4 regions of the Streptomyces sp. NPDC048278 genome follow, and region 2 is predicted to be linked to each of the others. Evidence: riboswitches for the same ligand, from Rfam matches in the RefSeq annotation. Region 2 holds a riboswitch; each other region holds the start of a gene.
What was found. A riboswitch is a leader RNA that binds a small molecule or an ion and turns the genes downstream of it on or off. The one in region 2 is predicted to bind cyclic di-AMP.
Positions count from the first base shown of each region.

Region 1: another riboswitch for cyclic di-AMP. It lies ahead of AB0D74_RS35930 (transglycosylase family protein); the one in region 2 lies ahead of AB0D74_RS02575 (LysM peptidoglycan-binding domain-containing M23 family metallopeptidase).
Region 3: another riboswitch for cyclic di-AMP. It lies ahead of AB0D74_RS06075 (M23 family metallopeptidase); the one in region 2 lies ahead of AB0D74_RS02575 (LysM peptidoglycan-binding domain-containing M23 family metallopeptidase).
Region 4: another riboswitch for cyclic di-AMP. It lies ahead of AB0D74_RS26815 (NlpC/P60 family protein); the one in region 2 lies ahead of AB0D74_RS02575 (LysM peptidoglycan-binding domain-containing M23 family metallopeptidase).

Region 1 covers NZ_JBEZLP010000027.1:126,468-131,387, forward strand. Annotated here, with positions in the region: gene AB0D74_RS35915 (nucleoside triphosphate pyrophosphohydrolase) at 1-232, shown strand, start outside; gene AB0D74_RS35920 (cytochrome P450) at 229-1,497, shown strand; gene AB0D74_RS35925 (transglycosylase family protein) at 1,675-2,673, shown strand; cyclic di-AMP (ydaO/yuaA leader) riboswitch at 2,868-3,041, shown strand; gene AB0D74_RS35930 (transglycosylase family protein) at 3,046-3,729, shown strand; gene eno (phosphopyruvate hydratase) at 4,075-4,920, shown strand, end outside.
Region 2 covers NZ_JBEZLP010000001.1:555,788-560,707, forward strand. Annotated here, with positions in the region: gene AB0D74_RS02560 (N-acetyltransferase family protein) at 1-356, shown strand, start outside; gene AB0D74_RS02565 (TetR family transcriptional regulator C-terminal domain-containing protein) at 366-968, shown strand; gene AB0D74_RS02570 (SGNH/GDSL hydrolase family protein) at 1,013-1,798, opposite strand; gene AB0D74_RS02575 (LysM peptidoglycan-binding domain-containing M23 family metallopeptidase) at 1,976-2,956, opposite strand; cyclic di-AMP (ydaO/yuaA leader) riboswitch at 2,961-3,121, opposite strand; gene AB0D74_RS02580 (alpha-galactosidase) at 3,429-4,920, opposite strand, start outside.
Region 3 covers NZ_JBEZLP010000002.1:537,330-542,249, forward strand. Annotated here, with positions in the region: gene AB0D74_RS06055 (MarR family transcriptional regulator) at 1-34, opposite strand, end outside; gene AB0D74_RS06060 (dihydrofolate reductase family protein) at 107-1,237, shown strand; tRNA gene AB0D74_RS06065 (tRNA-Met) at 1,347-1,420, shown strand; gene AB0D74_RS06070 (PP2C family protein-serine/threonine phosphatase) at 1,647-2,741, shown strand; cyclic di-AMP (ydaO/yuaA leader) riboswitch at 2,992-3,152, shown strand; gene AB0D74_RS06075 (M23 family metallopeptidase) at 3,160-4,197, shown strand; gene AB0D74_RS06080 (aldo/keto reductase) at 4,434-4,920, shown strand, end outside.
Region 4 covers NZ_JBEZLP010000016.1:102,826-107,745, forward strand. Annotated here, with positions in the region: gene AB0D74_RS26810 (tellurite resistance/C4-dicarboxylate transporter family protein) at 1-541, opposite strand, end outside; gene AB0D74_RS26815 (NlpC/P60 family protein) at 724-1,881, opposite strand; cyclic di-AMP (ydaO/yuaA leader) riboswitch at 1,889-2,063, opposite strand; gene pcrA (DNA helicase PcrA) at 2,376-4,835, shown strand; gene AB0D74_RS26825 (peptidoglycan DD-metalloendopeptidase family protein) at 4,900-4,920, opposite strand, start outside.

The sequences.
Region 1 (4,920 bases), on a different contig from region 2:
CGACGGGATACCCCTCGCCCAGCCGGGTCTCGCCCTGGCGGCGAAGCTGACCTCTCGGGTGCGGACGGCCGGTCTCGACGTGCCGCTGCCGCAGGCACCGGGCATCGGGTACGAGCTGCTCGCGCTGGCGGCCCGCGCCGAGGCCGAAGGCGTCGACCCGGAGGCCGCGCTGCGGGCGGTGGCCCGGGCCTACCGGGACGCGGTGCGGGCCACGGAGGGAGTGGAGAAGTGACCGCCCCCGCCCCCGATCCCGCCCCCGACCTCTTCACCTGGGAGTTCGCCGCCGATCCCTACCCCGCCTACGCCTGGCTGCGGGAGCACGAGCCCGTGCGGCGGACCCGGCTGCCCAGCGGGGTGGAGGCCTGGCTGGTCACGCGGTACGGGGACGCCAAGCAGGCGCTGGCCGACCCGAGGCTCTCCAAGAACCCGGCGCATCACGACGAGCCCGCGCACGCCAAGGGGAAGACCGGCATCCCCGGCGAGCGCAAGGCCGAGTTGATGACGCACCTGCTCAACATCGACCCGCCGGACCACACCCGGCTGCGGCGGCTGGTGAGCAAGGCGTTCACTCCGCGCCGGGTGGCCGAGTTCGCGCCGCGGGTCCGTGAGCTGACCGACCGGCTCATCGACGGGTTCGCGGAGCGGGGCGAGGCCGACCTCATCCACGAGTTCGCCTTCCCGCTCCCCATCTACGCCATCTGCGACCTGCTCGGCGTCCCGCCCGAGGACCAGGACGACTTCCGGGACTGGGCGGGGATGATGATCCGGCACGGGGGCGGGCCGCGGGGCGGGGTCGCGCGGTCGGTGAAGAAGATGCGCGGATATCTGGCCGAGCTGATCCACCGGAAGCGGGAGGCGCTGCCCGCTGAGGCAGGTCCCGGCGAGGACCTCATCTCCGGGCTCATCCGGGCCTCGGACCACGGGGAGCACCTCACCGAGAACGAGGCCGCGGCCATGGCCTTCATCCTGCTGTTCGCCGGCTTCGAGACCACCGTCAACCTGATCGGGAACGGCACGTACGCGCTGCTCACCCACCCCGGGCAGCGGGCCCGCCTGCAGGAGTCCCTGGCCGCCGGCGAGCGCGGGCTGCTGGAGACCGGCGTCGAGGAACTGCTGCGCTACGACGGGCCGGTGGAGCTGGCCACCTGGCGGTTCGCCACCGAGCCGGTCGCCATCGGCGGGCAGCACATCGCGCCCGGCGACCCGGTCCTGGTCGTCCTGGCCGCGGCCGACCGGGACCCGGAGCGGTTCGCCGAGCCGGACACCCTCGACCTCGCCCGGCGGGACAACCAGCACCTCGGGTACGGCCACGGCATCCACTACTGCCTGGGCGCCCCGCTCGCCCGCCTGGAGGGGCAGACCGCACTCGCCGGTCTCCTGACCCGCCTTCCCGACCTGCGACTCGCCGTGGACGAGAGCGAGTTGCGGTGGCGCGGCGGGCTCATCATGCGCGGGCTGCGCACGCTCCCCGTGGAGTTCACGCCCACCGGCCGCTGAAGCCTCCACCTGCCCCTACGGGCAAAAGATGACCAGCGTTCAAGTCTGTGATCTTCACGTGATCTACGCGGCATTAACTTGTGACAAGTGATCGTCTGCCGATACGTTCACCCATCAGCACGGCGCCCTTGCGGGACCCGCCGTGCCGGTCACCGCTGTCGCTCGAAAGGTTTCCGCATGCTCTCCGGGAACGGTCGTCACCGTCGCCCCCGCCAGGCTCCGGCGCTCCTCGTCGCGGCCGGGGTGACCGGCTCCGCCATCGCCCTCCCGCTCCTCGGTGCGGTGAACGCCAGCGCGGCCGACGGCTCCACCTGGGACCAGGTGGCCGAGTGCGAGAGCGGCGGCTCCTGGAGCGCCGACAACGGCACCGGCTACTACGGCGGCCTCCAGATCTCCCTGGACGACTGGAGCGAGTACGGGGGCCTGGAGTACGCCGGCACCCCCGACCAGGCGAGCCGTTCGCAGCAGATCGCGGTCGCCGAGAAGATGCTCGCCGACCAGGGCACCAAGGCCTGGCGGACCTGCGCCCTGATCGCCGGACTCTCGTCCGACGACGCGTCGGTGAACGTCGACACGGGCCTCGGCGACTCGAGTGATTCGTCCGGTTCCTCCGACTCGTCGGACTCGTCCTCCGGGCTGTCGGACTCGTCCTCGTCCTCCGGTGCCGACTCCTCCTCGGGTGCCGCGGACTCCGGGAGCGAGTCCGCGACCCCCTCGCCGAGCGCGAGTGCCGACAGCGGCTCCAAGTCGGACGACTCCGGCAAGTCCAGCAAGACGGACAAGCCGGAATCATCCAAGTCCGGCTCCGACTCGGAGGCTTCGAAGGCGAGCGGGAGCCCCGATGCCGTCGAATCCGACGACTCGGACAATTCGTGGCAGACCGGAGGCTCTTGGAGCCTGGTCGACACGGGTGCCGTCAGCAGCGGCGGCAAGCACCGTGGCGGCTCGGCGGACGAAAGCGTGACAAACGGTCAGAGCGCCTCCTCCTCCGGCCGGCACGCCTCCTCCGGCAGCGGCACCTACACCGTCCGCGACGGCGACACCCTCGCCTCCATCGCCGACTCCCTTGACCTCGACGGCGGATGGCGCGCGCTCTACGACGCGAACAAGGCCGACATAGGCGCCGACCCGAACGCCATCACCGCCGGTCAGACCCTGAAACTCGGCAGCGAATAGGGCGAAAAGCGGCGGGAGTTGGCGCCCCGCTTCGAGTTGAATGTCCGTTTTGGTGAAAGTGTGGGATGAGTCTCAGAAGCCCTGATCATCTTTGAAATTCACCGGATCGCCTGTTTACGGTCAAGGCCGCTCGTCACCACGAGCCCCGGCCGTCGCAACGCCGAGTCCTGCCAGCGGCCGTCCGGGAACAGTCGTCGCGTCATGCGCCGTAGGCAGGAGCGGGGGACCCAAGGTAAGTGCCGGGACCGGTGGTTGAGGCCGCCGATCCGGCTCGGGGTGAAGCCGCGCACCGACACACGGTGTGCGGCCGGGCAACTCAACCGGCCCGAACCCGACAGCTCACCTCGCAGGCGTCGGTGAGGGGATCGATCCATGCTGTTCTCCGGCAAGGGCAAGCACCGCCGTCCGTCCAAGGCCGTCCGCGCCATCGCCGTCGCCGGCGTCACCGGCGTCGCCGTCGCCGCGCCGCTGATGGCGGCCGGCAGCGCCTCCGCCGCCACCGCCTCCGAGTGGGACACCGTCGCCCAGTGCGAGTCCGGCGGCAACTGGTCCATCAACACCGGCAACGGCTACTACGGCGGTCTCCAGTTCTCCGCCTCCACCTGGGCCGCGTACGGCGGCACGCAGTACGCCGCGCAGGCCAACCAGGCCAGCAAGGCGCAGCAGATCACGATCGCCGAGAAGGTCCTCGCCGCGCAGGGCAAGGGCGCCTGGCCGGTCTGCGGCACGGGCCTGTCCGGCGCCGCCTACACCGGCGGCAGCGCCGGCTCGACCAGCTCCTCGTCGAGCAGCAGCACCAGCACCCGCTCGACCGACACCCAGGCCGCCTCCCGCTCCGCCGAGCGCCCGGCCGCCAAGAAGACCGTCACCACCCCGACCGGCAAGAAGGTCAAGAAGGGCGACGGCGAGTACAAGGTCGTCAAGGGCGACACCCTCAGCTCGATCGCCGAGAAGCACAAGGTCAAGGGTGGCTGGCAGGCGCTGTTCAAGCTGAACAAGGACATCGTCGACGACGCCGACTTCATCTACCCGGGCCAGCAGCTGCACCTGAAGTAAGACCCAGCTGAACCACAGCCCCCACACAGCCGTGGTCCTCATAGTGGGGACCACGTGAGGGTCACCCCCGTCCCCCACGAGCCCCCGCTCCGGTGCGTTTTCCCCCGAACGCACCGGAGCGGGGTTTCTCTTTGCGTCGGGCTCCGTGGCCCGCTCTTCTTCCGTTCTTCATCGGGACCCCCTTTGTTCCGCACGTGAACAATGAGTACCGTCTGTGTGTCCACGGGCCGGTCGGTCGTGCCGGCCGACGGCCCTTGGACGGTTAGGCTCTAGTCGCAAGGCTGAGCAAGGGCCGACGAGGCCCGCGTGCGCCCCGCACAACCAGCGTCACATCCCAAGAAGGAGATGCTCGTGCCGTCCATCGACGTCGTCGTAGCCCGGGAAATCCTGGACTCCCGAGGCAACCCCACGGTCGAGGTCGAGGTCGGCCTCGACGACGGCAGCACGGGTCGTGCCGCCGTTCCGTCCGGCGCCTCCACCGGTGCCTTCGAGGCCATCGAGCTCCGTGACGGCGACCCCAACCGCTACCTGGGCAAGGGTGTCGAGAAGGCCGTCCTCGCCGTCATCGAGCAGATCGGCCCGGAGCTCGTCGGCTACGACGCCACCGAGCAGCGCCTGATCGACCAGGCCATGTTCGACCTGGACGCCACCGACAACAAGGGCTCGCTCGGCGCCAACGCCATCCTCGGCGTCTCCCTCGCCGTCGCGCACGCCGCCTCCGAGGCGTCCGACCTGCCGCTCTTCCGCTACCTCGGCGGCCCGAACGCGCACCTGCTGCCCGTCCCGATGATGAACATCCTCAACGGCGGCTCGCACGCGGACTCCAACGTCGACATCCAGGAGTTCATGATCGCCCCGATCGGCGCGGAGTCCTTCTCCGAGGCGCTGCGCTGGGGTGCCGAGGTCTACCACACGCTGAAGAAGGTCCTGAAGAGCAAGGGCCTGGCCACCGGCCTCGGCGACGAGGGCGGCTTCGCCCCGAACCTGGAGTCGAACCGCGCCGCGCTCGACCTCATCCTGGAGGCGATCAAGCAGGCCGGTTACGTCCCCGGCGAGCAGATCGCGCTCGCGCTCGACGTCGCCGCGTCCGAGTTCTACAAGGACGGCAAGTACGAGTTCGAGGGCAAGTCCCGCTCGGCCGCCGAGATGACCGAGTACTACGAGGAGCTCGTCGCCTCCTACCCGCTGGTC
Region 2 (4,920 bases):
ACGCGCCGGGCGAGGTGGCCGGGTTCGCGGTGTACGGCCCGTGGCGCGCGCTCGACGGCTACCGGCACACGGTGGAGAACTCCGTCTACGTCCGCGAGGGCAGCCACGGGCTCGGCATCGGCTCCGCGCTGCTCGGCCCGCTGATCGCCGCGGCGCGTACGGCCGGACACCATGTGATGATCGCCGGCATCGAGGCCGGGAACGCCGCGTCCGTCCGGCTGCACGGCCGGTTCGGCTTCGAGCACGTCGGCACGGTCCGGGAGGTGGGCACCAAGTTCGGCCGCTGGCTGGACCTGACGATCATGCGGCTGCCGCTGGCCTGGGACGGCGACGCGGGCGGCGGGACGACCGATTAGGGTGACCGCGTGGCGAGAGTGCGGTTGAGCGTGGCCGAGCGGCGGGAGGAGCTGCTGCGGGCCGCCATCGAGCAGATCGAGGCGCGGGGCGTGGCGGCGGTGCGGATCGCCGATGTGGCCTCGGCCCTCGGGGTGAGCAACGCGCTCGTGCTGTACCACTTCTCGACGAAGGAGAAGCTGGTCGCCGCCGCCTTCACCTTTGCCGCCGAGGACGATCTGGCGCATCTGCGCAAGCTGCTGGGCCGCCGCACGTCGGCGCTGCGCCGGCTGCGGGCCGCGGTGCGCTGGTACGCGCCGACCGGGCAGGCCAAGGGCTGGCGGCTGTGGATCGAGGGCTGGGCGGTGGCCTTGCGCGAACCCGCGCTGCGGGACGTCACCAAGGGCCTGGACCAGCAGTGGAAGGCGGCGATCGCCGAGGTCGTCGCCGAGGGGGTGGCGGCGGGCGAGTTCCGGTGCCCCGACCCCGCGGCGGCGGCGCTGCGGCTGACCGCGCTGCTCGACGGGCTCGCCGTCCAGCTGACGTCGTACCCCGGAGCCGTGCCCCGGGCCAGGGCGCAGCAGTGGGTCGACGAGGCGCTGGCGCGCGAACTGGGGCTGCCCGGGCACGAGTAAGGGGCGGCCCGCCAGGAGGCCGCCCCTTACCCGCCGGTGCCGCCTCAGGCCACGGAGGCGATCCGCATCTTGATGTCGTCCGGGGAGAGCGCACCCTTGGCCGTCACGTGGTCGCCGGACGACTCGCCGCGCAGCCGGCGCCCGATCCACGGGACGAGGTACTCGCGGGCCCAGTGCACGTCGTCGCGGCGGACCTCCAGGGTGCCGCGGGGCGGCAGCGGGGGCCACGGCTGGTCGGGATCGGCCGGCACGTCGACGCCGAGCACCTGGCCGGCGCGCAGCGCCACGCGTGTGTGCCCGTCGGGCGAGAGGTGCAGGCGGTCGCCGTCCCAGGCGCGGCGGTCCTGCACGGTCTTGAGGGACCAGAGGTCCAGGACCGGGCAGCCGTACCGGTCGGCGATGGCCCGGACGTGTCCGTTGTACGTGGCGATCTTGCCGCGCAGGTGCTTGAGGACGGGCACGCCCCGGGTGTCGAACCCGGTGGTCACCAGCACCGTGCCGACGGCCTCGGTCAGCTGGGCCACGGCCCGCTCGAACCGCTCGGCGACCTCGTCGGGGTCGGTGCCGGGGCGGATGATGTCGTTGCCGCCCGCGCAGAACGAGACCAGGTCCGGGGCGAGTTCCAGGGCCTGCGGCACCTGGTCCGCCACGATCTGGTCGAGCAGTTTCCCGCGCACGGCAAGGTTGGTGTAGCTGAAGTCGCCCTCGGGCCGCCGGTCGGACAGCAGTACCGCGAACCGGTCGGCCCAGCCGACGAACGCCCCGTCGGGGCCGGGGTCTCCCACGCCCTCGGTGAAGCTGTCCCCCACCGCTGCGTACGACCCGATCACTGATGCATTGTCACTCTTCGAATCGTCTCCCACATCGGACCATGATTCACCTTCGACTGTGACCTACGCGACCGTAATAAGGGCTTGACGCTCGGTGACATAAGACACCCTTAAATACTTTGCCAACCTTGGAATAAGTCCCTGGCCAGCGGCGTTTGAGTGACGACGAACGCGGGGTCAGCCGACGGTGAGGCCCTTGGCGCGGAGGTAGGCGACCGGGTCCACGTCCGAGCCGTAGTCGGGGGTGGTACGGATCTCGAAGTGGAGGTGCGGGCCGGTCACGTTGCCGGTCGCGCCGGAGAGGCCGATCTGCTGGCCCGCGGTCACGGTCTGGCCGACCGAGACGGACAGGGCGGAGAGGTGGCCGTACTGCGCGTAGTAGCCGTCGGCGAGCCGGATGACGACCTGGTTGCCGTAGGCGCCGCCCCAGCCGGCGGTGACGACCGTACCGGCGCCGACGGCCTTGACCGGGGTGCCGGTCGGGACGACGAAGTCGACGCCCGTGTGGTAGCCGCTGGACCACATGCTGCCGGCCACGTGGTAGCCGGTGCCGATGGCGCCACCCGTGACCGGGAGGGCGAAGCCGGAGGCGGTCGCCACCGAACCTTCCGAACCGGTCGAGTCGTTCGAACCGGCAGAGTCGTTCGAACCGGTCGTGCGGTTCGAATCGTTCGAGGAGGCCGAGGACGAGGACGCGGTCGACCTGGACGGCTGTGGGTCCGCGTGGACCCGCGAACGGGAGCCGGAGTCCGTCGTCGCGGCGTGCCGGCCGCCGAGGACGAGCTCGAGACCGGGGTGGATCAGCGAGGGGTTGCCGCCGACGGCCTCCCGGTTGTCGGCGTAGAGCCGGTGCCAGCCGCCGCGGACGTGCTGGTCGCGGGCGATCTTCGAGAGATAGTCGCCGGACACCACCGTGTAGACGCGGTGCGCGGAATGCGTGGCGCCGGAATTCCCCGCGGGCGCCTGCTTCACCGCGGTCTTCTCGATCACCGGAAGCGACTGCGTGGTCTTTTCGGAAAGGGACTGCGGAGTGGCCGCGTGGGCTCCGGTGGTCCCCATGAGCGGCAGAGCCAGCGCGGCGCCACCGGTTCCTGCGACGGCCATGGAGCGGGTGAAACGCTGGGACTTGGGGCGGCGGTGCTTACCCTTCGCGGGCATGGCGCATTCCTCTCCTGCGCCTGCGAGGTGAGCTGTCGGGTTCGGGCTGGAGCTGCCCGGCCGCGCCGAAAGACGCGGCTACACCCCAAGCCGTCCCGGGAACCGGAACAGGCGGTCATACCTGGTGGGTCCCCCGCTCCTGCCGGGCACGGGTGAGTGTGTGTGGGGACTCCGGGCGGCGGCAGGATTCGGCGTTCCGACCGGATGTGTGGCGAACGTAAGCGAGTGGGACGGACGTGGACAAGCAGTCGGTTCCGGCCGTCCGGATTTCACTTGATCCGCTTCCGGAAATCCCGGTCACCCTCCGTGAATTCCGATCTATTCGTTTATCCAACCCTCATGGAAGGCGCCGGAATTACGTGAGCATGACGCGCGACGGACGGTCACGAATATGACGCTCCTCACGCACGTCACGCCACGTCCCCTTATTCCATGGCGAGTTGCAACGAAAGCACTAATTCGGGCAGATAGGTCAGATCCGACGAAGCCGGATGACTGCCGCATCCAGGTCACCCTTCAGCCCGGTGCGCAGCCCGTGATGCAGGAGAACGGCACCTCCGTGCGATTCGCCCGTTTCGAGGCATTCGTACGACGCCGTCGGGTCGAGCCCCTGGAGCCGCAGCGCCGGTGCCGGCTCGCCGTAGCTCTGCGCCTGCAGCCAGGCGAGGACGACGGTCTCGTCGCCGAGCGTGTACTGCACCGCGCTGAGCCCGCCGGCCGGCGGTCGCAGCCGGAACTGGTCGCCGCGCTGCACCAAGGGCCTGATCTCCTTGTAGAGCTCCACCCAACGGCCGGCCTCGGCGAGCTCCTCCTCGGTCCAGTTCGAGAGGTCGCCGCCTACGCCGAGCGCCCCGGCCATGGAGCTGACGAACCGGAAACGCAGCGAGCTGACCCGGTCGTTGAGCTGGTGGTTCGGGCTGTCGGTGACCCAGGCGGACATCACCCGGGCGGGGTGGATCTGGCTGAAGCCGTGCTGGATGGCGAGCCGGTCCAGCGGGTCGGTGTTGTCGGAGGTCCACACCTCGTCGGTGCGGCTCATGATCCCGAGGTCGATCCGCCCGCCACCGCCGGAGCAGGACTCGATGGCGACGTCCGGGTGGGCCGCGCGGATCCGGTCGAGCAGGGCGTACAGCCCGCGCACGTGGTCGACCCACAGGCGCTGCGGGTAGGGCTCGCCGGGCCAGCCCGCATCCGTGAAGCAGCGGTTGAAGTCCCACTTGACGTAGTCGATCGGGGCACTGGACAGCAGGGTGTCGAGCTGCTGCCAGAGGTACTCCTGGACGTCCTCGCGGGCGAGGTTGAGGACGAGCTGGTTGCGGAGTTCCGTCCGCTTCCGTCCCTGCTGGTACTGCACCCAGTCGGGGTGTGCGCGGTAGAGGTCGCTGTCCGCGTTGACCATCTCGGGCTCGACCCAGATGCCGAACTGCATGCCGAGGGCGTGCACGTAGTCGGCGAGCGGCTTGAGGCCCTTGGGGAAGCGGTCGGGGTTGGGCGTCCAGTCGCCGAGGCCGGCGTGGTCGCTGGTGCGGGCGCCGAACCAGCCGTCGTCCACCACGAACAGTTCGACGCCGATCGCGGCGGCCCGGCGGGCGAGGGTGGCCTGCTGGTCCTCGGAGATGTCGAAGGTGGTGGCCTCCCAGGAGTTGAACAGCACGGGCCGGTCCTGGTCGGCGTCCGGGATGACGTACGCGCGCTGGTAGGCATGCCAGGCGCGGCTGGCCCCGCCGAAGCCGCCGTCGGTCCACAGGCCCGCGAAGACGGGACTGGTGTACGACTCGCCCTCGGCCAGCATCAGCAGGCCCGAGTCGTCGTAGCCGGCGCCGCCGGTGATCTGCACGCGCGCGTCGGGGAGTTGGGCGACCGCGATGCGCCAGGAGCCGGACCAGCCGAGGGCGCAGCCCCAGACCTCGCCGCGCTCCTCGGTGGCGTCGGTGTCGAGGGCGACCCAGGGCAGGTGCTGGTGG
Region 3 (4,920 bases), on a different contig from region 2:
GCTGCTCCTTCGGAGTGAGCCAGCGAGTCGTCATGGCACCAGTGTAGGTTTGTTTCAAACTTTAACCAAGCGTCCGTGTCAGGGCAGTCGAGAGTGAGCGCGTCCGATGCCGTACCCCCACGTCCTGCTGTCCGCCGCCGTGTCCCTCGACGGCTTCCTCGACGACACCGGCCCCGACCGGCTGCTGCTCTCCTCTCCCGCCGACTTCGACCGCGTCGACGAGGTACGGGCCTCCGTCGACGCCATCCTGATCGGCGCCGGCACCATCCGCGCGGACAACCCGCGGCTCCTGGTCAACTCCCCGGAGCGGCGCGCGGCCCGGACCGCGGCCGGCCGGCCCGAGTACCCCCTCAAGGTCACGGTGACCGCCACCGGCGACCTCGACCCGGACGCGAGGTTCTGGCACACCGGCGGCGAGAAGATCGTGTACACGACGGACGAGGGCGCGCAGCGGGCCCGCGCCCTCGGGATCGCCGCCGACGTCGTCTCCCTCGGCGCCGACCTCGACTGGCGGCTGCTCCTGGAACACCTGCACGACGTGCGGGGCGTACGGCGGCTGATGGTCGAGGGCGGCGGCACCGTCCACACCCAGCTCCTCCAGCAGGGTCTGGCCGACGAGCTCCAGCTGGTCCTGGCCCCCCTCTTCGTCGGCGACCCGAAGGCGCCGCGGCTGTTCGGTCCCGGCGGGTACCAGGGCGGGCGGCTGCGGCTCCTGGAGACCCGCCGGATCGAGGACGTCGTCCTCATGCGCTACGAGCCCACGGCACCCGGCACCGGCGGGTCGGCGTCCGCCGCGGACCGGCACTGGCTGCGGCTCGCCTGCGAACTGGCGGCCCAGTGCCCGCCCTCCCGGACCGCGTTCAGCGTGGGCGCGGTGGTCGTCGCGGCCGACGGCACGGAACTGGCCCGCGGCCACTCCCGGGAGGCCGGCGACCCCGTGGTCCACGCGGAGGAGGCGGCCCTGGCCAAGATCCCCGCGGACGACCCCCGGCTGGCCGCGGCCACGGTCTACACCAGCCTGGAACCCTGCACCCACCGCGCCTCCCGCCCGCACCCCTGCGCCGAACTGATCCTCCGGGCCGGGGTACGACGCGTGGTGACGGCATGGCGTGAGCCGGACACGTTCGTGACGGCGGCCGACGGGACGGGGGCGCTGCGGGAGGCCGGGGTGGCGGTGCTGGTGCTCGGGGAGTACGAGGGAGAGGCGAAGGCGCCCAACGGGCATCTGCTGACCTGAGCGGACCTGACCTGAGCGGACCTGATCTGACCTGAGCTGACCCGTGGCGTCCACCGGAAGTAACCCGTGTGACTTCACCTCTTCCGATGGCGTATGCTGGTTTCACCGACGCGGGGTGGAGCAGCTCGGTAGCTCGCTGGGCTCATAACCCAGAGGTCGCAGGTTCAAATCCTGTCCCCGCTACTGAAACCCAGGGCCGGAATCCGATTCGAGGATTCCGGCCCTGAGTCATATCCGGGTGCAGGTGCCTCTCCCCACCCGCCCGTACTCATCCGCCCGGCCCACACCAGTCGCTTCACCCGCCCACAGCCGCAAACCTGGACGGACAGGCATCGAACCCATCGAATACGTCAGGCATGTCGAGCGCGTCGAGCACGTCGGACACGTGGTGCATCAGGGGGGTCGTGTGGTGGGCCGTGGAGAGGCGGAGCGGCGCGGCCCGGTGTCCGCCCGCACCCTCGCCCGCATCCTGCCCGCGCTGCTGATCTGCACGGGTGTCTGCTACGACGTCCTCACCCCCGCGGCCTTCACCGCGGTCCCCTTCTTCACGGCCGCCCCGTTGATCGCCGCGCCGCTCGCCTCCCTGCGCACCACCCTCCTCACGGGTCTGGCCGCGCTGCTCGCCACGTACGCCGTGCACGCGCGGTCCTCTGTTGTCCCGGACGCCGACGCTGTCACCGAGATCGTCACGGTGGCGACCGTCGCCGTCCTCGCCGCCGGCATCAACCGGATCGTCCGGATCGGCGACCAGCGCCTCGCCTCCGCCCGCGAGGTCGCCGAGGCCGCCCAGCGCGCCGTGCTGCCCGAGCCCGCCGAGCGGATCGGCGGCTTCGAGATCGCCGCCCGCTACCAGGCGGCCCAGGAGGGCACCCTCATCGGCGGCGACCTGTATGCCGTCCAGGACACCCCGTACGGCGTGCGGCTGGTCGTCGGCGACGTGCGCGGCAAGGGGACCGGCGCGGTCGCCGCCGTCGCCGTGCTCATCGGCGCGTTCCGGGAGGCCGCCGAGCAGGAGGCCACGCTGGAGGCGGTCGCCGGACGGCTGGAGCGGGCGCTGGTGCGCGAGGGCGTGCGGCGCGGCGGGATCGTCGCCGACGAGGGGTTCGCCACCGCCGTACTCGCCGAACTCCCGCACGGCGACGGCACGCTCCGGCTCGTCAACCGCGGTCATCCGCCGCCCCTGCTGCTGCTCGGCGACGGCGAGGTGCGCCCGCTGCGGGCACCGGAGGCCGCGCTGCCGCTCGGGATGGGCGGGCTGGGCGCGTGGCCCGACCGGGCGGCCGAGTACGCGTTCCCGAGCGGGGCCACGCTGCTGCTGCACACCGACGGCCTCTCCGAGGCGCGGGACGCGCACGGCCGGTTCTACGACCCGGAGCGGCGGCTGGCCGGCCGTACCGTCACCGCCCCCGGCCCTCTGGTGGACCGGATCGCGGCCGAGGTGCGCCGGCACACCGGCGGCGGCTTGACGGACGACATGGCGCTGCTCGCCGTACGGCGGCCCTGAGCGGCGCGCGGTCACGGTGGGTGTCCGGACGACCGCCCTGCGCATAACAACTGAGTCACCATCAAAACCTGTGTGACTCCTGAGCTGAGCAGCGTGCACCGCCGACTCGACCGTTTTTGACCGGTCGTGGCAGGTAAGTCCATGCTTTGAAAGCTTAATGATCAAGACGAACTGCTTGGAATCTGGTAGCCGCGTCTATTAACGTTCGATAACGCAGCGCGGTCGTCCCAGCCGTCACCCGCGACGGCTCCGTGCGCACGCGCCGAATCCCGCAAGGGAACCGGGGAACCACCACCATGGGGTGAATCGCACGGCTACCGCCGGGTAGGAAACGGCCGGTATACGCGCGTAGGAGACCTTCCCGCTCCGAACCCGTCAGCTAACCCGGTAGGCAGCGGAAGGAAAGGAGTGCGCCCGCGTGGCGTCCAACCCGCCTGCTCCTACAGCCCCGTTCGTGCCCAGCCAGCGTCAGCCCGAGACCTTCGGCTACGGCGGCTACCGCACCGACGAGGGCCCGTTCGAGGAGTGGAACCCCACCGAGGAGTCCCTCTCCGCGGTACGCGGCCGGCACCGGGTCGCCAAGCAGAAGGGCGGCGGGCTCGCCCGCAGCTCCACGGTTCTCGGCGTCGGCGTGATCGCCGCCGTCGGTGCGGGCGGCATGGCCAGCGCCAACACCGGCAAGCCGCCGGTCTCCATCTCGCTGCCCGACCTGCCCTCCTCCGTCGACGCCCTGCTCGGCGAGGGCAGCGGCCACCAGGCCACCCAGACCGCGCTCAGCAGCGTCACCACGACGACCGCCACCGACGCGGACTCCTCGTCGTCCGACGCCGGCGAGGCGCTGCGCAGCCGGATCATCGCGCAGGCCGCGCAGCAGCAGAGCCAGCTCGACACCAAGGCCAGCGCCAAGGCCGTCGCCGCCGCCGACAAGGCGGTCGCGGACGCCGAGGCCAGGGCGGAGAAGGCCGCCGCGACCCAGGCCGCCGACGCCAAGCAGAAGGCCGAGGCCTCCGCGAAGGAGAAGGCCGAGCAGGCCCGCCTCGCCGAGCTGGCCAAGCAGTACACGCTGCCCGTCGTCTCGTACACGATCACCGGCACGTTCGGCCAGGCCGGCTCGATGTGGGCCTCCGGCTACCACACCGGCCTCGACTTCGCCGCGCCCACCGGCACGCTGATCAAGGCCGTGCACAGCGGCACGGTCACCGAGGCGGGCTGGGCCGGCTCCTACGGCTACCGCACGATCATCACCCTCGACGACGGCACCGAGCTGTGGTTCTGCCACCAGTCCTCGATCGGCGTCAAGGTCGGCCAGAAGGTCGCCACCGGCGACGTCATCGGCCGCGTCGGCGCCACCGGCAACGTGACGGGCCCGCACCTCCACCTGGAGGTCCACCCGAACGGGCAGGCCACCGCCATCGACCCGATGACCTGGCTGCGCGGCAAGGGCCTCAACCCCTGACCCGACCTGGCCCGACTGACCTGAGACCGATCTGATCTGAGACCGATCTGATCTGGGACCGACCGGATCTCAGACTGACCGGACGCGGATTCGGACCGCGCCCACCGGCCCCCGGCGGCCCTGACGGCAACCCCCCGGCGTCAGGGCCGCCGGTGTGCCGAGCCGTGGCTTCCGCTTTTACGAGACCTTCGTAAAACACGGGATGGGTCACCAGGCGGCCCGTGTTGAAGTGGAGCATGACTGCTCTTCGCAAACTCGGCTCTTCCGACCTCGAGGTCTTCCCGCTCGCCCTCGGCGGCAACGTCTTCGGCTGGACCGCCGACGAGGCCACCTCCTTCGCCGTCCTCGACGCGTACGCCGCCGCGGGCGGCAACTTCGTCGACACAGCCGACTCGTACACGGCGTGGATCGAGGGCAACAAGGGCGGCGAGTCCGAGACGATCATCGGCAAGTGGGTCAAGGCGCGCGGCAACCGCGACGACGTCGTCATCGCGACCAAGGTCAGCCAGCACCCCGAGTATCCCGGCCTGTCCGCCGCCAACATCAAGGCCGCCGCCGACGCCTCCCTGCGCCGTCTCGGCACCGACCACATCGACCTGTACTACACGCACTTCGACCAGCCCGAGGTCCCGGTCGAGGAGATCATCGGCGCGCTGGACGAGCTGGTGCGGGCGGGCAAGGTGCGGCACGTCGCCGCGTCCAACATCACGCCGGAGCGGCTCC
Region 4 (4,920 bases), on a different contig from region 2:
CGAACCGGGGCACGGCGAGCCCGTACATCGCAAGGCCCAGCCAGAACAGGACCAGCGAGAGGTGCGCGAGCCACGCCGTCGTCAGGGCCGCCGCCAGCGTCGCGCCGAGCACGGCAGGCCCCTGCGTGGCCACACAGGCCAGGAACACCGCTCCCGGCATCCGCGGCCTCCAGTGCCGCACGACGAGGACCAGCAACGGCGGCCACAGCACCACCGACAGTGCCAGCAGGGCCTCGGCGAGGGCCTGCCACCCGAGCGCCGAGAACCGCGTCCCCAGCACCGTCGTCGCCGCCACGGCGGTGAGCGCGCCCGGCGTCCGCGCCTCCCGCGCCCACCGCCGGCGATCCCGTGCCAGCCGTACGACGAAGTCCGCCGCCAGCGCCGCCCACATCACGCAGGCGAGCACCAGCGCCACCCTGGACACGGTCTCAGCGCCCGCCAGGTGCAGCCCCACCGACAGGATGCCGGTGGCCATCACGGCGGCCCCGGCCGCCGGCGGACGCTGCGCCCACCAGGCGCGGAGGGGTGACATGCCGGACATGCCCCTGATGCTAGGGAGAGCCTGCCGCAGGACGAACGGGGCACGCGCGCGTGTCACGAACGATGCACGCGCGCGTGCGGCCCGAAAACCGCGCGCCGGTGCGCCGAGGCGTGCGGGGGACGGGCGGGGGAGTGCGGGGGAGCGGGTGGGGCGCCCGGGGGACGGCGGGCGCCCCGTGAGGGTCAGGCCGGCCGCACCACGCTGTGGATGATCGACTCGCCGCCGTAGTAGATCGACTCCTCGCGGACGTAGGCGCCGGGCTTGGGGGCGTGGATCATCATGCCGTTGCCGATGTAGATGCCGACATGGCTGACGTCGTCGTAGAAGAAGACCAGGTCGCCGGGCCGGGCGTCGGCGAGGGGGACGGTGGTGCCGGCGTTCACCTGGTCGTAGGTGGTGCGCGGCAGGGAGACGCCCGCGGCCTTCCAGGCGGCCTGGGAGAGCCCGGAGCAGTCGTAGGAGCCGGGGCCGGTGGCGCCCCAGACGTACGGCTTGCCGATCTGCGCGCGGGCGAAGGCGATCGCCTTGGCGGCCTTCGTGGCGTAGGCGGAGTCCGAGCCGGAACCGGAGCCGGAGCCCGAGTCGGAAGAGGAGCCGCTCGACGCCGAGGACGACGCCGCCTGGTCGGCCGCCGCGGCCTGCTGCTTCGCCAGTTCCGCCGCCTTGCGGTCCGCCGCCTCCTGCTGCCGCTTCTCGATCGCCGCCAGCCGGGCCTTCTCCGCGGCCGTCAGCTGCGACAGCAGCTCCCGCGCGGAGGCCAGCTTCGTCTGCACGGTGGTCTTGGCGGTCTTGAGGTCGTCCTGCGTCTCGGTGAGCGTGTCGAGGCTCTGGGAGGCCTCCTGCCGCTTCTTCATGGTCGCGGACTGCTCGGTGACGTAGTCGTCGACCGCGCCCTTCTGGCGCGAGGTCAGGCGGCTCATCAGCTGGTCCTGGTCGAAGTAGTCCTGGGGACTGTCCGCGAGCAGGAAGGTCGCCGTGTCGGGGACGCTCGCCCCGGTCCGGTACTGGGCCGCCGCGAACGAACCCAGTTCCTCACGCGCCTTGTTGAGCCGGTCGGTGCGCCGGGCGACGTCGTCGAGCAGGGCGTCGACCTGCTTGCGCTGCCTGCCGGTCCGCTCCTTGGCCGCGTTGTACTTCTCGGTCGCCGACTCCGCCTGCCGGTAGAGGGAGTCGACCTTCTTCTCGACCTCCTCCAGGCTCGGCTTGCCGTCGTCGGAGGGGGCGGCCTCGGCCGTCTGGGAGAACAGGGCCATGGAGGTGAGGGCTGCGGTGGCCAGGGCGGGGGTGCGTATGCCTGCCGCGCGCGTTCCTGACGGCCGGGACTTGCGGTGCGACGCCAACGGGGGCGACTCCTTCCAGCGTTCCGCCTACCGAGTTAGCTGTCGGGTTCGGGCGGGTGGTTCGGAAGGGTTGCCCTACGGTCCGTTCTCCGGTGGGGAGTCGGGACCGATTCACCCCAAGGTCGGTGTGGGTCCCCGGCTCCGGGTGCGCGGCGGCACTCCGGACTCGGCGGAGGCCGTGCGGCCCGGCGACGTTCGCCGGTGGGGGTCGTGCGGCCTGCCCGGCACGCTAGCCAACTCGTGTGGTCTCTGTGAAGTTTGATGTGCGATATGCCCGATACATTTTCGTGACCTTGGCGTTGTGTGGGGTCCGGGCGGCGCGATTCGGGATGTTATGGGCGGCTTGCCCGATGGTGTCGAAGGGTTCGAGACGGGTGTTCCCTGCTGCGTGACGCGCGTCGACCGGCCGTGACGGAGTGGATCTGTTCGGTGACCGGGACGAGTTTTCGGGGCGGCGGCCGGTTGTCGGTGGGGCGCCCTAGACTCGGAGAGCGATGAGCAGCCTCTTTGACGACAGCTTCCTGGCGAACCTCCAGGCCCCCCGCGGCCATGACGAGGAACCTCCGCCGCCGCCCGAGGACGAGCACGCTCCGGAGTCGATTCCGGACGATCTGTTCGGCGGGAAGTTCGACATGCCCCCGGACCGGGACGCCTACTACCGCGACGGCGCCGCCCGCCCGGCCCTGGACCCGGCCGCACTCCTGGAGGGGCTGAACGACAACCAGCGGGCGGCCGTCGTGCACGCCGGCTCCCCGCTGCTCATCGTGGCCGGCGCCGGTTCCGGCAAGACGCGCGTGCTCACCCACCGCATCGCCCACCTGCTCGGCGCGCGCCAGGTGCACCCGGGCCAGATCCTCGCGATCACCTTCACCAACAAGGCCGCGGGCGAGATGAAGGAGCGCGTCGAGCACCTCGTCGGCCCGCGCGCGAACGCGATGTGGGTGATGACCTTCCACAGCGCCTGCGTGCGGATCCTGCGCAGGGAGAGCAAGAAGCTCGGCTTCACCTCCTCCTTCTCGATCTACGACGCGGCCGACTCCAAGCGCCTGATGGCCCTGGTCTGCCGGGACCTGGACCTCGACCCCAAGCGGTTCCCGCCGAAGTCCTTCAGCGCCCAGGTCAGCAACCTCAAGAACGAGCTGGTCGACGAGGAGGACTTCGCCGCCCGCGCGAGCGACGGCTTCGAGAAGACCCTCGCCCAGGCCTACGCCCTCTACCAGTCCCGGCTGCGCGAGGCGAACGCCCTCGACTTCGACGACCTGATCATGACGACGGTCAATCTGCTGCGCGCCTTCCCGGACGTCGCCGAGCACTACCGCCGCCGCTTCCGGCACGTCCTGGTCGACGAGTACCAGGACACCAACCACGCGCAGTACGCCCTCGTGCGCGAGCTGGTCGGCACCGGCGAGCCCGACCTGCCCCCCGCCGAGCTCTGCGTCGTCGGTGACGCCGACCAGTCGATCTACGCCTTCCGGGGCGCGACGATCCGCAACATCCTCCAGTTCGAGGAGGACTACCCGAACGCGACGACGATCCTCCTGGAGCAGAACTACCGCTCCACGCAGACGATCCTCTCCGCCGCCAACGCGGTCATCGAGCGCAACGAGTCCCGCCGCCCGAAGAACCTGTGGACCAACGCGGGCGCGGGCGCGCAGATCACCGGCTACGTCGCCGACACCGAGCACGACGAGGCACAGTTCGTCGCCGAGGAGATAGACCGTCTGACGGACGCGGGCGAGGCGAAGGCGGGCGATGTCGCCGTCTTCTACCGCACCAACGCGCAGTCCCGTGTCTTCGAGGAGATCTTCATCCGGGTCGGCCTGCCCTACAAGGTCGTCGGCGGCGTCCGCTTCTACGAGCGCAAGGAGGTCCGGGACGTCCTCGCCTACCTGCGGGTGCTCGCCAACCCGGAGGACTCCGTCCCGCTCCGCCGCATCCTCAACGTCCCCAAGCGCGGAATCGGCGACCGCGCGGAGGCGATGATCGACGCCCTCGCCCAGCGCGAGAAGATCAGCTTCCCGCAGGCGCTCCGGCGCGTCGACGAGGCGTACGGCATGGCCGCGCGGTCGACGAACGCGGTCAAGCGGTTCAACACGCTGATGGAGGACCTCCGTACGGTCGTGGAGTCCGGTGCCGGGCCCGCCACGGTCCTGGAGGCGATCTACGAACGCACCGGATACCTGGCCGAGTTGCAGAACTCCACGGACCCGCAGGACGAGACCCGCATCGAGAACCTCCAGGAACTCGCCTCCGTGGCACTGGAGTTCGAGCAGGAGTCCGGCGAGGGCGAGGAGCAGGCCGGGCTCGCCGACTTCCTGGAGCGGGTCGCCCTGGTCGCCGACTCCGACCAGATCCCCGACGACGACGAGAACGGCGACGGCGTCATCACCCTGATGACCCTGCACACCGCCAAGGGCCTCGAATTCCCGGTGGTGTTCCTGACCGGCATGGAGGACGGCGTCTTCCCGCACATGCGCGCCCTCGGCCAGACCAAGGAGCTGGAGGAGGAACGGCGGCTCGCCTACGTCGGCATCACGCGCGCGCGGGAGCGGCTGTACCTCACGCGGTCGGCGATGCGCAGCGCCTGGGGCCAGCCGTCGTACAACCCGGCCTCGCGCTTCCTGGAGGAGATCCCGGGCGCGTATCTGGAGTGGAAGCGGACCGGGGCGATGGCGCCGGTCTCCTCCGGGCCCGCGGCGGGCGTGGCTGCCTCGCTCTCCTCGACCCGCTCGCGCTCCTCGGCGTCGGGCGCGTCCGGCTTCGCCACCCGGCGGACCTCGGAGCAGCCGGTGGTCTCGCTGGCGGTCGGCGACCGGGTCACCCACGACCAGTTCGGCCTCGGCACGGTCGTCGCGGTGAAGGGCACGGGCGGCAACGCGGAGGCGACGATCGACTTCGGCGAGGCCAAGCCGAAGCGGCTGCTGCTGCGGTACGCGCCCGTGGAGAAGCTGTAGGGGAGAGACCTGACGGACCCGGGCCCCGGGCCTGGGTCCCGGGGGCCCGCGCCCCCGGTGCCGGTCAGGTCGGGTCGAGCCCGTG